One region of the Mesorhizobium sp. L-2-11 genome, then DNA from elsewhere that is predicted to be linked to it. Evidence: riboswitches for the same ligand, from Rfam matches in the RefSeq annotation. Region 1 holds a riboswitch; the other holds the start of a gene.

Region 1 (7,644 bases):
GCCGCGCCGAGCGGTGGGTTGGCTGCCACGTAGCCATGGGTTGAAACGAGTGCAATTCGAGGTATTGCCGCATCCGAGTCCGGCATCTGTATCCTTCTCTACGATTGATCTCTGCACGCCTGCGGCATGCACAAGTCCGGTTATATAAGGTTTCCAGCCGCCATCCGCAAATGTCGAAAGCGCCAGGCGGCCGCCAAGGCTGGTGGCATGTCGGTGAGGATATTGACTCCGCCCGCAGGATCAACGCGTTGCCGATCGAGCGACTGGCCGGCCCGCTCTTGCATGAGCGAGTGGGCGACCCTCGGGGGTTAGAAATCCGTGACAGTGCTCACAACGGCTTCGCAAGCATTGCCAAGCGCTTGGCGCGACGATTGTGGGAGAGCCGGACAGGACATTGTGCGATTGGTCGATGATTGCCCCCGCTGACATCGACTTCGAAATCTGACAGGCGCCTGTAGCAATTTAACGCTGCCCATGATCCTTTCTGGAAATCGATTCCGATTTTCATGGTCATGCGCTAGACCTGACACGCAGCTTTTCCGAAATTCTGACGGCGGGAGGCGCTGGTGGAAGGCCAGAACGAACAGACGACCGGCGCCAGGGCCGCTGAGGAAAGCTCCGACATCTATGGCGAGGACGGCGCCATTCTGTCGTCGTTCCTTGCCGCGATCGGCGCGGCGATCGCCGATCGCGACACGCTGACGCTGAAGCGTGAAGTCGATGACCTGCACCAATCCGAACTCGGCGACCTGCTGGAGGCGCTCCATCCCGAACAGCGCCGCGCGCTGGTCGAATTGCTGGGCGCCGACTTCGATTTTTCCGCGCTGACCGAGGTCGATGAGGCGATCCGCCGCGACATCGTCGACAGCCTGCCCAACGCACAGATTGCCCAGGGGGTGCAGGAGCTCGATTCCGACGACGCGGTCTACATCCTCGAGGACCTCGAAAAGGAAGACCAGGACGAGATCCTGTCGCAACTGCCGTTCACCGAGCGGATCAGGCTGCGCCGCTCGCTCGACTATCCCGAAGAGACCGCCGGCCGCCGCATGCAGACCGAGTTCGTCGCGGTGCCGCCATTCTGGACGATCGGCCAGACCATCGACTACATGCGCGAGGACAACAACCTTCCCGACCGCTTCAGCCAGATTTTCGTCATCGATCCGAGCTTCAAGCTGCTCGGCGCCATCGACCTCGACCAGATCCTGCGCACCAAGCGGTCGATCAAGGTCGAAGAGGTCATGCATGAGACCAGGCACGCCATTCCGGCGACGATGGACCAGGAAGAGGCGGCACGCGAGTTCGAACAATACGACCTTCTCTCCGCTGCCGTCGTCGACGAGAACGAGCGGCTGGTCGGCGTGCTGACCATCGACGACGTGGTCGACGTCATCCAGCAGGAAGCCGAGGAGGATCTGCTGCGCATGGGCGGCGTCGGCGACGAAGAACTGTCGGACAGCATCCTTTCGACCTCGCGCTCGCGCGTTCCGTGGCTGCTCGTCAACCTTCTGACGGCGTTCCTGGCGGCCTCGGTGATCGGCCTGTTCGACCGCACGATCGAGCACATCGTGGCGCTGGCCGTGCTGATGCCGATCGTCGCCGGCATGGGCGGCAATGCCGGCTCGCAGACCATGACGGTTACGGTGCGGGCGCTGGCGACCAGGGACCTCGACATCTACAATGCCGGCCGCATCATCCGTCGCGAGATGGGGGTGGGCTTCATCAACGGCATCATCTTCGCCATCCTGATCGGCATCGTCGCGGCCGCCTGGTTCCGCGATCCCAATCTGGGCGGCATCATCGCCGCGGCGATGATCATCAACATGTTCGTGGCCGCGCTTGCCGGCATCCTGATCCCGCTGCTGCTCGACCGGTTCAAGATCGACCCGGCCGTGGCTTCGGCGGTCTTCGTCACGACGGTCACCGACGTCGTCGGCTTCTTTGCCTTTCTCGGCCTCGCCACCTGGTGGTTCGGCGTGTGAGCGACCACCCGCTCAATTGACTTTTACGTAAATGCCGTGCGAGATTTTGGAACAGCCTCCGGCCGATTCTGAAACGCGTTTGGACGATAGCGAGCCGCTGGGTTGGAACTCGCAGCGCGGCCGGGCATTTGGAGTGATGATGCGGGAATACTATTCGATAACCGAACTGACCCGCGAATTCGATGTTTCGACGCGGACGCTGCGCTTTTATGAGGACGAGGGGCTGGTGCAGCCGGTACGGCGCGGCCGCACGCGACTGTTTCGCCCGTCGGACCGGCACCTCATCCGCCAGATCATGCGCGGCAAGAGGCTCGGCTTTTCGATCAACGAAATCCGCGAAATCATCCAGATGTACAAGGAGCCGCCCGGCGAGGTCGGTCAACTCAATCTGATGATCAAGCGCATCGAGGAAAAGCGTGAGGATCTGCGCCAGAAGCGCCGCGACCTCGAAGAGACCCTGGCCGAACTCGACCAGGCCGAAGAGTCCTGCGTCGAGCGGCTGGTGGAGCTTGGCGTCAACACCTGATCGGCCTTTTTGATAATTCTACTCTCGCGGCCAGCTAGCGTGGTTCTCTGCGCTTCCGGCCTTCGCCGGCCGAAGCACCATGAGTAATCGTGGTAGTTAAGGCTACGGCCGGCGTAGGCCGGTGCTCACGTACTCAAATGTGCGCTCCGCTCCGGTTCTCGAAAACCACGCTATCTGACTCGCCAGAGCGAATTCTGAAAAAGACCTTGCCGCCTCAAATCCAGCGCCGCACCTTTTTCGCGTAATCCCGGTATTTCTTGCCGAATTTCGTTGCCAGAACTTTTTCCTCGCCCTCGATCGCCATTTTTTGCGTTGCGAAGGCGGCGATGATCGCCAGCGGCAGGAACCATGGGTTGCCCGAGATAAGGGCGACGCCGATCATCAGCAGCGTGTTGGCCAGATAGATCGGATTGCGGCTGACGGCGAAGGGGCCTGTCGTCACCAGATGGTCCGGCACGGCGTTCGGATGGAGCGTCGTCTTTGCCCGGATCATGGTGCGGATCGCCGTGAACCAGAGTGCGACGACGCCGAACAATGCCACCCAGCCGGCTGCGAACAGGATGTCGCCCAAAAGGCCGCCGATCCATGGCAGCGGATAAAGCAAGCCAAGCGCAATGCTGACGGCGATGGCCGCGATATAGATCAGCGGCGGCCACGGTATACCCCCCGGTTTTTGCTGTCCCGGTTTCTGTTGGCCCGGTTTCTGCTGATGGTCGGTCATTGTGCTCCTCCCTCCATCAAAGTGCTGTCGGCTTTGGCAGTGCAGGCGCCGGCGAGCTCGTCGAGGTGCGCCTGCCATTCCGCAGCCTGGTCGTTGCGGTAGAGCCGATCAAGCGTGGCCTCGCCCTCGAGCGTATCGAGCATGCAGACACAATAGCTGGTGCAGAACTTCGTGTCGCGCGATTGCTCGCACGATGCCTGGCACTCTTTCTGGAAGGCGACCTGCCTGGTTTCGACCGCTGCCGGCATGACTTGCGAAAACAGCCAGATCGAGCCGATCAGCACCGGCTGGTGGATCAGATAGAAGGCGAGGCTGTGCCGGCCGATAAAGACCAGCGGATTGGTCCAGCGGCCGGGCGTCAGGCCCGCCAGCCGCGTCAGCACGCCGGAGGCGAAGGCAAGCTTTGCCGCTGCGATGCCGACAAGCACGGCGCCGAACCATGGAAACAGCGGGACATAATCGTTGGAGCGCGGGTTGGTTGCCGACAGGCCGACCCACCACAGGACCGGATGATCGAAGATCTCCGACCTGAGGTAGAGCGGCGCGGTGATGACGAAAGCTGCGACAACCAGCGTCAGCAGCGCCGGCAGCCGCAGGAACGCCAGGCCGAGCAGGCTGGCGAGCGCGATCTCGTGCAGGATGCCGAAGAAGATGAAACTGTCGGGCGTGAAAAACCTTGTGGCCGCCGATATGGCGAGCGCAGCCCCGGCGACCATGGCGAAGCGTTTCCAAAAGCCGTTCCAGCGGATTTGTTTGCCATGGGCGAGGAACAGGCTGACGCCGACCAGGAACAGGAAGGTCGAAGCGATGCAGCGCGCGTAGAACTTCCACCAGCCAAAGGCAGTCAGGCCGGGATCGGTGTAGCCGAAGAATTCGAGATCCCAGGTGAAATGGTAGCTCGCCATGGCAAGCAAAGCGATGCCGCGGGCGACGTCGATAGCGATGATGCGCCTGGATCGGTCGTGAACGGCCGGCATAGGAATGGTCATGATCTCGCAATTCTGATTCAGTGCTGCAAGACGATTATCATGGGTGCCCCGGACAAAAGAAGACAGGGCCAAATCCTGGTGATGCTCAGGGCTTAGGCTAAAGCGCCGTACGCCGCTCGCACCCAGTTGTCGAAGCCGGTGCCGCCCCTCATTGCCCTGCCGGGCATTTCTCCCCGTGCACGGGGAGAAAGAAGCCGGCCGCAACGCCGGCGCCATCCCTGCAACGCTGATGATTGGCGAAATCGCCGATGACAGCCCCCTCTCCCCGTTCTACGGGGAGAGGATGCCGGCAGGCAGGTGAGGGGCAGCGCGGACGATTCAACCATCAAGATCGCGGCGTCAGAGGAACCCAAGCTGGTTCCTGAGACGGCGCATTCGCACTCATAGCTGACGGAATTTGGTTTGCCGGGCGCGGCGATTTTGCCTATAGTCGCGGCCGTCGTCGGTTCCGTTTGGAACCAAGAGGGAATGCGGTAAGGGTAAAAATTTGCCCAATGCCGTGGCTGCCCCCGCAACTGTGTGCGGTAGTCCTCTCCATATGCCACTGAAGAGTTCTTCGGGATGATCTCTTCGGGAAGGTGGGGAAGGGCGCTGATCCGCGAGCCAGGAGACCTGCCGGCGACAGGAGAACTGACTTCTATGCCCTCGGGTGGAGGGCGAAAGGACAAGACATGAATTCCGTCTCGCTCGGCGCTTCCGTCTCCTCGCAGTCGCGCTTCGTGCAATTGGCGCTTGCTGCATTTCTCGGCGTTTTTGTCATGGGTTTTGTCGGCTTCTCGCATATCGATGCGGTCCACAATGCCGCCCACGACTATCGCCATTCGATGGGCTTTCCCTGCCACTGACAAGGGGCTGACACGATGACACTGTTTCGCAACGTCGTGTTCATCGCGGCGATCGCAGGGCTTGTCGCCGGCGTCGTTCTCGCCTGCATGCAGGCCTACGCCACGGTGCCGCTCATCCTCAAGGCGGAAGTCTACGAACAGGCCGGTGGTGGCCACACGCATGACCATGGTTTGGCGCCGGCCGCGCCAGGCGGCAATGCCATGAGCAGCGCCGTGCCGGCTGAAGCAGCCACCGCGGAAGAGGAAGGCTGGGCGCCGGCCGACGGTTTTGAACGCTTCGCTTTCAACGTCGTTGCCAATGTCGTCACCGGCATCGGCTTTGCGCTGACCCTGGTCGCTGCTTCGGAGTTCGCCGGCGGCATCGGCAATTGGCGTCAGGGCCTGTTCTGGGGCTTTGCCGGCTTTGCCGTATTCACGCTGGCCCCGAACCTTGGCTTGCCGCCAGAACTGCCGGCGATGCCGACGGCCGATCTCGCCCAGCGCCAGATCTGGTGGACGGCGACGGTGGTGGCGACCGCGGCCGGTCTCGGCCTGCTCGCCTTTCGCAAATCGCTGCCGTTGGCGGTGATTGCCGTGGCGTTGATCGTGGCGCCGCATATTGTCGGCGCGCCGCAGCCCGAAAATTTCGAATCGCCGATCCCGGAAGGCCTGCACCACCAGTTCGTGGTGGCGGTGACGCTGACCAATCTGGTGTTCTGGCTGGTGCTCGGCGCTGTCGTCGGCCTGGTGCGCGGCCGCTTGACCGGCACCGCAACCGGCCTGCGCGAAAACCTTGCCTGATCGCGCTGCTCCAGGCAGCAAGCTGACCCTGGTCATCGGCGGCGCACGCTCGGGCAAGAGCGCGCATGCCGAAAGCCTGGTGACGGCCTGCCCGGCGCCGTGGGCTTATATCGCCACGGCGCAAACCTATGACGACGAGATGCGCGAGCGCATCGCGCTGCACCGGGCGCGGCGCGGCGACGGCTGGACGACCATCGACGCGCCGCTCGATCTCGTCGACGCGATCGGGGCGCTGCCTGACGGCCGGCCCGTCCTGATCGACTGCCTGACGCTGTGGCTGTCCAACCATATGCTGGCGGAACGCGACATTGAGGCCGAATGCCGAGGGCTGGCGGATGTGCTGTCGCGGCCGCGCGGGCCGTGGTTCGTGGTTTCCAACGAGGTCGGCCAGGGCATCGTGCCCGACAATGCGCTTGCCCGCCGGTTTCGCGATGCCGCCGGTCGGCTCAACCAGCAGGTCGCCGCCGTCGCCGGCACGGTGCTGCTGATGGTGGCGGGACTGCCGCTCAAGGTGAAGTGAGATGACCGATATCGACGACAGGGACGAGGAACGCCACCGCGCCAAGATGGCCAAGCGCAAGGCGGTGCAGGACGCCGAGGTCGCGGCCAAGACAGTCGAGAAGGGACTGCTGATCGTCAACACCGGCCCCGGCAAGGGCAAGACCACTGCCGCCTTCGGACTGGCGCTGAGGATGCTCGGCTACGGCAGGCGTGTCGGCGTCGTCCAGTTCATCAAGGGCAAATGGCATACCGGCGAGAAGGACGCCTTTGCCGCCTTCGGCGACCGGGTCGTCTGGCACACGATGGGCGAGGGTTTTACCTGGGAGACGCAGGATCTGAAGCGCGACATCGCCGCCGCCGAGGCTGCCTGGGCCAAGGCACTCGAGCTGATGGCCGATCCATCGATCAGCCTTCTAGTGCTCGACGAATTGAACATCGCGCTGCGCTACGACTATCTCGATCTCGACACGGTGGTGGCGGCGCTGAAAGGCCGGCGCGAAAACCTGCATGTCGTCGTCACCGGCCGCAACGCCAAGCCGGCGCTGGTCGATGCCGCCGATCTGGTCACCGAGATGGGCGTGACCAAGCATCACTTTTCCGCCGGCGTGAAGGCGCAGCAAGGGATTGAGTTCTGAGGAGTTTGCCCGCCTCTTCTTCCTTCTCCCCTTGTGGGAGAAGGTGGCCTCGCGAAGCGAGGTCGGATGAGGGGTGTTCCAGCTTGGCACTGACAGCACTCCGTCCAGCACCCCTCTTCCGTTTCGGCGCTGCGCGCCGATCCACCTTCTCCCACAAGGGGAGAAGGTGGCCGCACAGTGGACATCACGCGGCGATGACGATCACCGACAGCAAGCCGAACAGTCCCATCAGCAGAACGTCGGCAACCCGATAGAGTCTTAGCGCACGTCTGATGTCCATGCTCTCGACATCGCGGCGGCCGCCTTCGCCCATGAACGCGTCATCGACCATGACGCCGTCGTAGGAGCGCGGCCCGGCCAGCGCCAGGCCGAGCGCGCCGGCCATCGCTGCTTCAGGCCAGCCGGCATTGGGCGAGCGGTGCTTCTTCGCGTCGCGCCGCACGGTGCGCCAGGCGTTGCCGGCATCGGCGCCTTTGACGAGGAAGGCGGCCAGCACGATGAGCAGCGCGGTCAGCCGCGATGCCGGCAGGTTGATCAGGTCGTCGAAGCGCGCCGCCGCCCGGCCAAAAGCTTCGTGGCGCGGCGTGCGGTGGCCGATCATCGAATCGGCGGTGTTGGCGGCCTTGTAGGCGACGCCGCCGGCCAGCCCGCCGACGCCGATCCAGAAA
Region 2 (7,644 bases), 3.1 Mb from region 1:
AGCCGTCGCGCCTCGTCGATGCGGACCTGGATGAGGTAGCGGGTGGGGGGCAACCCGAAATGCGCCTTGAAGCCATCGATCAACGTCGCCTTGGAGCATCCGGCCAGGGCGGCCAGGGCGGCGAGCTGCAGAACTTCGTCAAAGTGGGCATGGATGAAGTCACGCACGTCGCGGAACCTCGGCGGTACCAATTTTCGCTCAGCAACGCGCGACCCGCCGGCCTCTGCGAAGACGTGGGGCAGGAAACGGATCAGATACTCCTCGATCTCCAGTGCCGAGCTATGCCCATGTTCAAGCAGGCGCCAAAACGCGCTGAGGCCGTGTGCAACTGGGGCATTCTCCTGGAACGGGCTTTTGAAGTCGATCGTTCCGGGTTCGTTTTGGCCGCTGTCCTCAAGGACTTGCCGGATAAGGACTTCGGGCATGTAAAAGATCTTCTGGCTCCAGCCAAGATCGTCACCAGCACCCCCGAAATGCGGTTCCCCGGGCGCGAAGGTCGCGACGGTGCCGCTACCGGCGTGCCAAACCTCACCTCGGCACCAAACATCATGGACGCCTCGCTCGATCAGCCCGATCAGATACTCGTTGTGGACATGCTTGGAGAAATCCTGCCGGTGATAGTCCGCCGCCAGGTAATCGAGCCCGCCAAGGACATCGGAGTGCTTCATCACCGCACGATTGCGCGGCGGTCGGCCCGGAGGTTCAGAACGGCCGCGCGCCTTTTCGTCGCATTCTACGGCGGTATCGGCCACTTGATGATCAATCCAGGTCGGTCGTCACAACGATATCGTGCACACGTCGCGAATTTCAAACCGAAGCAGGATTAATTGCCGCCCGAAGAGGGGCCTGCTGCAGGGCGGGCAGCGGATTGGCGGGATTAATCGTGTTTCAAGCTTGGGATGTGGACCCGAGCGACGCGTGGCCGTGTGGCCGATATCAAGAAGAAGACCAAGCGCTATCCCCTCCGATCTGACGCATGAGGAATGGTCGCGGATAAACCGTTCCTGCCGGGCGCGGCCAAGACCGGGCGCGCATGCTGCCAAAGGATTTCCCGCCCATATCGGTCGCGGTCGAGACGCCTTACGGACATGCCCACGGACTGCGCCAACTGGCTGGAACGTTCCCCGGCCTGACGGCGAAGCAGCAGGCGCCGATCAAGGCGCTGAACGCAGAATACGCCAAAACTCGAAGCCGAGGACGAGCGTGCCAACGAACTGCCGGCCGATGTTGACGAACGGCTACCAGGGGCGGCTACGGCTGCACTCATTGTCGGATCTTCGACGAAGTCGGACATCAGACACAGCGCTATCGGAGTGACCGCATTGTTCTGCAACGATTTTCTCATTTGGCACGACACATGCGGGGGCTATCCCGCATGAGCGCTCCGTCAATCTCGATTGATGCGAGCAGGATTCAATCAAGGCGCAGTGCGTCGCTTCTGAAGATCAAGGAGAGAAAAGTATGGCGAGAGCGCGAATTGGCGTGGCGCGGGCAATGACAGCGGCTGTCGTCCTCATCGTTGCGGGACAGGCCGGCGCGGCAGATGTTCATCAAGCCGCGAGCGTCCCGCAGGCAGAAGCCTGCGTCGCGGAAGCGCCAAGCCCCTGGCAGATCCGCCTGCGTGCGTTGGGGGTGATCACCGAGGATTCGGGCTATGTCAATGCGGTGCCCGGCTCCGGTCTTTCGTATTCGAACACCGTGACGCCGGAACTCGATATCTCATATTTCTTCACGGACAACATCGCCGCCGAACTCATACTCGGCACCACCTATGCCAACATCGATGGCCAAGGTGCGATCGGCGGGCTGGGCGAGGTCGGCAAGGTTTGGCTGCTGCCGCCCACGCTCACATTGCAGTATCATTTTACCGATTTCGGCGCCTTCGAGCCCTATATCGGCGCCGGCGTGAACTATACGATCTTCTATCATCAGCAAGTCGGCAGCGCCGATGATCTCAAGGTCAAGAACACATTCGGCGCCGCGCTGCAGGTCGGATTCGACTACATGGTGGACCGGCACTGGGGCGTCAACTTCGACGTGAAGAAGCTTTTCCTCAAGCCCGACTTCGACGTCACTGTCGCCGGCGCCAAGCTCACGGGCAAGGCCAAGCTCGATCCCTGGTTGATAGGCGCAGGTCTCACCTACCGCTTCTGAGGACGAAGCACGGGGCACTTTTCGAAGTCCGCGCGCGGATCTTCCGTGCCGAGAAGTGGACCCGCGATGGTTCTTAAAGGAGTTGTTGGCATGCGCGTAGAAAGCGATCATTGCGACGTGATCGGTGTGCCGGCCGCTCCCACGCAACTTGATCGTCTTTCTTCTGCGATTCTGCGGCAGGGGGGGATGGCGCGAGTGTCGCTGCCGGGCGATGTGGTGACCTGGGCGGCAGCCCGTCACCAGACGCTCAGGCAGATGCTTTCCGACCAGCGTTTCAACAAGGACTGGCGACAGTGGGGGGCGCTGCAGGACGGCGAGATTCCCGAGGATCATTCGCTGATCGGGATATGCAAAGTGGACAACATGACCACGGCGCACGGCGCCGATCACCGGCGCTTGCGCGGCCTGCTGTCCAGCAGCTTCGCGCCCAGTCGTATCGCCTTGCTGGCGCCACGGGTCGAACAATGCGTCGATCGACTCCTGGCCGAGATGGCGCAGCGCGGCGGCAGTGCCGATCTGATGAGCGAGTTCGCCGCTCCGCTGCCCACCAACGTGATCGCCGAACTGTTCGGTTTGCCGGACGAACAGCGCGAAGAGATCGTCGCGCTCACCTACAGCCTGGCCAACACCTCCGCCACAGCCGAAGAGGTGCGACAGACGCGGCAGCGCATCCCGGAGTTCTTCCGTCGCCTGATCGCGCTCAAGCGGGGCCAGCTCGGCGATGATCTGGCTTCGGCCCTGATCGTCGCGCGTGACAAAGGCGAGCTCGTTTCCGACACCGAGCTCATCGACATGCTGTTCATGGTGCTCTCTGCGGGCTTCGTGACCACCGCCGGCGTCATCGGCAATGGCGTGCTGGCATTGCTGACGCATCCGCAGCAACTGCACTTGGTGCGCAGCGGCCAAGTTCCGTGGTCACAGGCGATCGAGGAGATCCTGCGCTGGGGCAGCTCAGCGGCCAATCTGCCGTTCCGCTATGCCACCCAGGACGTGGAGATCGACGGATGCCTGGTCCGCCGCGGCGATGCCGTCCTGATGGCGTTCCATGCGGCGAACCGGGACGAAAAGGCCTTCGGTCCCGGCGCCAACAGGTTCGATGTCACCCGGCGGCACAACCCGCATTTGTCATTCGGCGAGGGGCCGCATTCCTGCCTGGGCGCTGCGCTGGCGCGCCTGGAATTGCGCTGCGCCTTCCCCGCGCTATTCGGGCGGCTGGAGGATCTGGCGCTGACCATCGCTGCGGAGGACGTCGTCTACATGCCGTCTTACGTCATTCGCTGCCCGCAGCGCCTGCCGGTCAGCTTCCGCCCTTCCGTCGCTTAGAGAGTGCGGCATTCACCCCGGATTCGGTGATTCTCGGTTCGCCGGGGTGGCTTGTCTCGCACGAGGGGGGCGAGCATGCCCGGTTACGCACGATCGTGGCGCCGGCCTTCAGCAATCGCAGGGTGAAGCTGCTCGCGCAGCAGGTCGAGGCGATCGCCGCGCAGTTGTTCGAGACGCTGGCGGCCCAGCCCCAGTCCGCCGACCTGAGGCGCCACCTCTCCTTTCCGCTTCCGGACATGGTTATCAGCGTGCTGATGGGCGAGTGCGCAAGCACGCTGAGCGAAGCCGAGCGGGAACAAGTACCGGGATTCCCGGCTGACCGTGACGACCTGGCCCGACTTTACGCCCTTTGAGCCCGGCGACCTCGATCTCATCCGGCGTCGCCGATGGGGACAAGGATCTCTCCGAGCCTGCACTGATAAGAGGCGGCATCGTAAGCGGCTTTGGGCGAAAGAGACCGATCAGCGCAAGGGCATTATTCGCATCATCACATAAACATCTCGTTATATGTATTGACAAGGAGCGAAGCTGCTGTGATTGTGCGCATGTCGTGGTTCTCCGCGCGGCACTGCTGTAGCGGAGCTAAGAGGGAAGCCGGTGCGATGCCGGCGCTGCCCCCGCAACTGTTAGCGGCGAGCCAAGCCCATTGGTGTCACTGAGGCGAACGGCCTCGGGAAGACGGGCAGAGGCTTTGACCCGCGAGCCAGGAGACCTGCCACGACGAACAACGTCCACGGGCGGGGTGTCTCGGTGGCCGCGGTAGCCTGGCTTCGTGCCGCCTGCTCGCGCGTTCCTTGTCCCCACGCCCCAACCATCGGGGTATGGCATGACTGTCTCTCAACAAATTCCAGTGGCAACGCTCGGCGTGCCGCGTATCGGTCGACGGCGGGAACTCAAATTCGCGCTTGAAAGCTACTGGTCCGGAAAATCTCCCGCTGCCGACCTGCTCGCGACGGCGAAGGCGCTACGCGCCGCCAGCTGGAGGGAGCAGCACGATCGCGGCGTGTCGAAAATCCCGTCCAACGATTTCTCGCTTTATGACCATGTGCTCGACACCGTCGCCATGGTCGGCGCCGTGCCGGCACGATACACCTGGACTGACGGCGAGGTCCCACTCGATACCTATTTCGCCATGGCGCGCGGCAACCAAGATCAGGCCGCTGATTGCGGACATGCCGGTGACGAGCATGCGGCCAACGGGCATGGCCTTGCCGCGATGGAAATGACCAAATGGTTCGACACCAACTATCACTACATTGTGCCGGAACTTACCGACGATCAGAGCTTTGCCCTCTCGTCGGCGAAACCGGTCGATCATTTCCTCGAGGCCAAGGCGCTCGGCATCCACACGCGCCCGGTCCTGCTTGGACCGGTTACCTTTCTCAAGTTGGCGAAGTCACCTGAGGAAGGTTTCAACCCTATCGCGCTCCTGCCACGGCTGCTGCCCGTCTACGAGGAGCTCCTGCGGAGGCTGAAGCTCGCGGGAGCCGATTGGGTGCAGATCGATGAGCCGGCGCTCGTGGTCGATCTGGTTCCCAATGAACGGGATGCGCTCCAATTCGCCTACTGCCGGCTGTCAAAAGCAGCACCGGAGTTGAAGATCATGGTCGCTACCTATTTCGGATCGCTGGGAGACAATCTCGAGACCGCAACTTCTCTGCCCGTGGCGGGACTGCACGTCGATCTCGTGCGCGCTCCAGAGCAGTTGGAGACCGTCGGCCGGCTCGCGCAAAAGGAACTTGTCCTGTCGCTCGGACTGATCGACGGCCGCAACGTCTGGCGCGCGAACCTGCCTGCCATACTTGACCGCATCAAGCCGATCGTCGCCGGCTGGCCGTTGGACCGCGTGGAGATCGCCCCGTCCTGCTCGATGCTGCATGTGCCGATCGACCTGGACATGGAGACGGCACTCGATGCGGACGTGAAATCGTGGCTCGCCTTCGCGGCGCAAAAAACCGACGAGCTGGTCGTGCTCGCCCGTGCCCTGGCTGAAGGCCGGGACGCGGTCGCCGCCGAACTAGAGGCGTCGGCTGAGGCTGCCGCCGTTCGCGCGACATCCGCTAAGGTGCATGATCCGCTCGTCGAAGGACGGGTCGCCAGCATCAAGGTCGGCATGACGCGCCGGAAGAGCGCATTCGACGTGCGCTCCAAGCTTCAGGGCGACACGTTTGGCTTGCCATCCTTCCCCACCACGACGATCGGCTCCTTCCCGCAAACAGCCGAGGTTCGCAAGGCGCGGGCAGCCCATGCCAAGGGCGAGCTGAGTTACGTCGACTATGAGGCCTTCCTGAAAAAAGAGATAGAAGCCGCCGTTCGCTGGCAAGAAGAGATCGGACTCGACGTGCTGGTCCACGGCGAATTCGAGCGCAACGATATGGTGCAGTATTTCGCCGAGCAGCTCCGCGGCTTTGCCTTCACGCAGCATGGGTGGGTGCAGAGCTATGGCTCGCGCTTTGTGCGACCCCCGATCATCATTGGCGATGTGTCGCGACAAAATCCGATGACACTACACTGGTGGCGATACGCCCAGTCGCTGACGCCAAAGCCGGTGAAGGGCATGCTTACCGGCCCGGTGACGATCCTCAACTGGTCCTTCGTCCGAGACGACCTTCCGCGCTCAGCCGTCTGCCGCCAAGTCGCGCTCGCCATTCGCGATGAAGTGAGCGACCTCGAAAAGGCCGGCGCCAAGATGATCCAGATCGACGAAGCCGCACTGCGCGAGGGCTTGCCGCTTCGTGAGGCCGACTGGGAAACCTATCTCGACTGGGCCGTCGAATGCTTCCGGCTGGCTTCAACGGCGGTTGGCGATGCGACCCAGATTCACACCCATATGTGCTACTCCGAGTTCGGCGACATCGTGGACGCGATTGCTGCAATGGATGCCGATGTGATCTCCATTGAAACCTCGCGCTCGCAGATGGAACTGCTCGATACGCTGCGAACCTTCAAGTATCCGAACGAGATCGGTCCCGGCGTCTATGACATTCACTCGCCGCGGGTCCCGGAAGTGGGCGAGATTTCCAACCTCATCATGCTTGCTCGCGATCGATTGCTGGATGGCCAATTGTGGGTGAATCCCGACTGCGGTCTCAAAACACGCAGATGGGAGGAGGTCCGCCCTGCCCTGATGAACATGGTGGCTGCGGCACGCGCAATTCGGGAAAAAGCGCAGACGGCGTAGGGCTCGGTGACACTCGCCGGCGGTGAGCGGCAACGCCACACACCGGGCATCCTTGGGGGAGTCTATCCGGCGCGCCCAAGGCAATCGCGCTGCCGGTGACGAAGCGCCTCGGCAAGCTTGGCCTGGCCGCGGCCCTTGTTACGGCGCGTCGAAGTCAGCTTTCCAGACGCCGCCGTTGGCTGGCGATCGAAGGAGGCTTGGCCTCAAATGAGCCGGCCAGAAACGAGACGGCTCACCGCCAGCCAGTTTCGGATTATTCCGTATTGGGATCATCCAGTGTCACTATCGTCTCCCCGACCTTGGTCGCCGAACCCCCCGGTCCCGACCATCGGGAGAAGCATCAGCGATCACGCGGCGCCGGTCCGCGGAGCGTGTTGCGGGAGATCGGATGCAGGGCCAAGCTGGGGCAAGGTTCATACGGTACTTCCGGAGACTTTTGAGGCGGCATCGACGCTCCACCATCTGCAGCGGGCCAATTCCCGCTCGATGGCTCCGTCTGCCTCTGGCTGCAATCACCATCACCGCGACGGCGAAGCCGAGCGGCCGCAGCTGGCTGGCGGACCCTTGTGCTTCGATGGTGGAAGATCAGGCGCCGGACCAGGAAAGCCGCCGCGGAAAGTGCGGTGTTGGCTTGCTCCTGGCGGAGCCGGCAGGGGTGTTCGGACCGCGCCCAATAGCGATGTGCAGATGGCCGAAATTCACGAGCGGCGTCCCAGATCTCAATCACTGCGCAGAATGCGTGCTTCGAGCGCGGCTGCGACAAAAGCTCGTCGAGCAGCTGGTGGATGGGTCTTACCGCGTAACACCTGCAGACAGGTGTCCATCGCTATCCTGCGTTTATCGGTCTCATGATGCAGATCCCGGAGCAAGATAGCGGCCGCGTCGTTGACGTCGAACACGACACGCTCCGAGCCGCGGCGGCTAAGCTGAACTACGACTGGCCTCTCAAATCTGATCAACCCGGTCATCCCCTCCTCCACAGCCAC

What was found. Region 1 has a riboswitch for cobalamin ahead of JG739_RS15105 (CbtB domain-containing protein). Riboswitches for the same ligand answer to the same signal wherever they lie in the genome.
Region 2: another riboswitch for cobalamin. It lies ahead of metE (5-methyltetrahydropteroyltriglutamate--homocysteine S-methyltransferase); the one in region 1 lies ahead of JG739_RS15105 (CbtB domain-containing protein).

What each region holds. Positions count from the first base shown of each region.
Region 1 covers NZ_AP023257.1:3,147,972-3,155,615, forward strand. Annotated here, with positions in the region: gene JG739_RS15080 (glycosyltransferase) at 1-86, opposite strand, end outside; gene mgtE (magnesium transporter) at 567-1,979, shown strand; gene JG739_RS15090 (MerR family transcriptional regulator) at 2,119-2,505, shown strand; gene JG739_RS15095 (methyltransferase family protein) at 2,720-3,226, opposite strand; gene JG739_RS15100 (DUF1624 domain-containing protein) at 3,223-4,215, opposite strand; cobalamin riboswitch at 4,642-4,849, shown strand; gene JG739_RS15105 (CbtB domain-containing protein) at 4,887-5,060, shown strand; gene JG739_RS15110 (CbtA family protein) at 5,076-5,840, shown strand; gene cobU (bifunctional adenosylcobinamide kinase/adenosylcobinamide-phosphate guanylyltransferase) at 5,863-6,360, shown strand; gene cobO (cob(I)yrinic acid a,c-diamide adenosyltransferase) at 6,362-6,976, shown strand; gene cbiB (adenosylcobinamide-phosphate synthase CbiB) at 7,161-7,644, opposite strand, start outside.
Region 2 covers NZ_AP023257.1:6,212,163-6,219,806, forward strand. Annotated here, with positions in the region: gene JG739_RS29555 (AraC family transcriptional regulator) at 1-752, opposite strand, end outside; gene JG739_RS29560 (OmpW/AlkL family protein) at 1,495-2,154, shown strand; gene JG739_RS29565 (cytochrome P450 family protein) at 2,245-3,477, shown strand; partial or broken gene JG739_RS29570 (cytochrome P450) at 3,483-3,737, shown strand; cobalamin riboswitch at 4,012-4,211, shown strand; gene metE (5-methyltetrahydropteroyltriglutamate--homocysteine S-methyltransferase) at 4,328-6,658, shown strand; gene JG739_RS29580 (DUF982 domain-containing protein) at 7,378-7,557, opposite strand.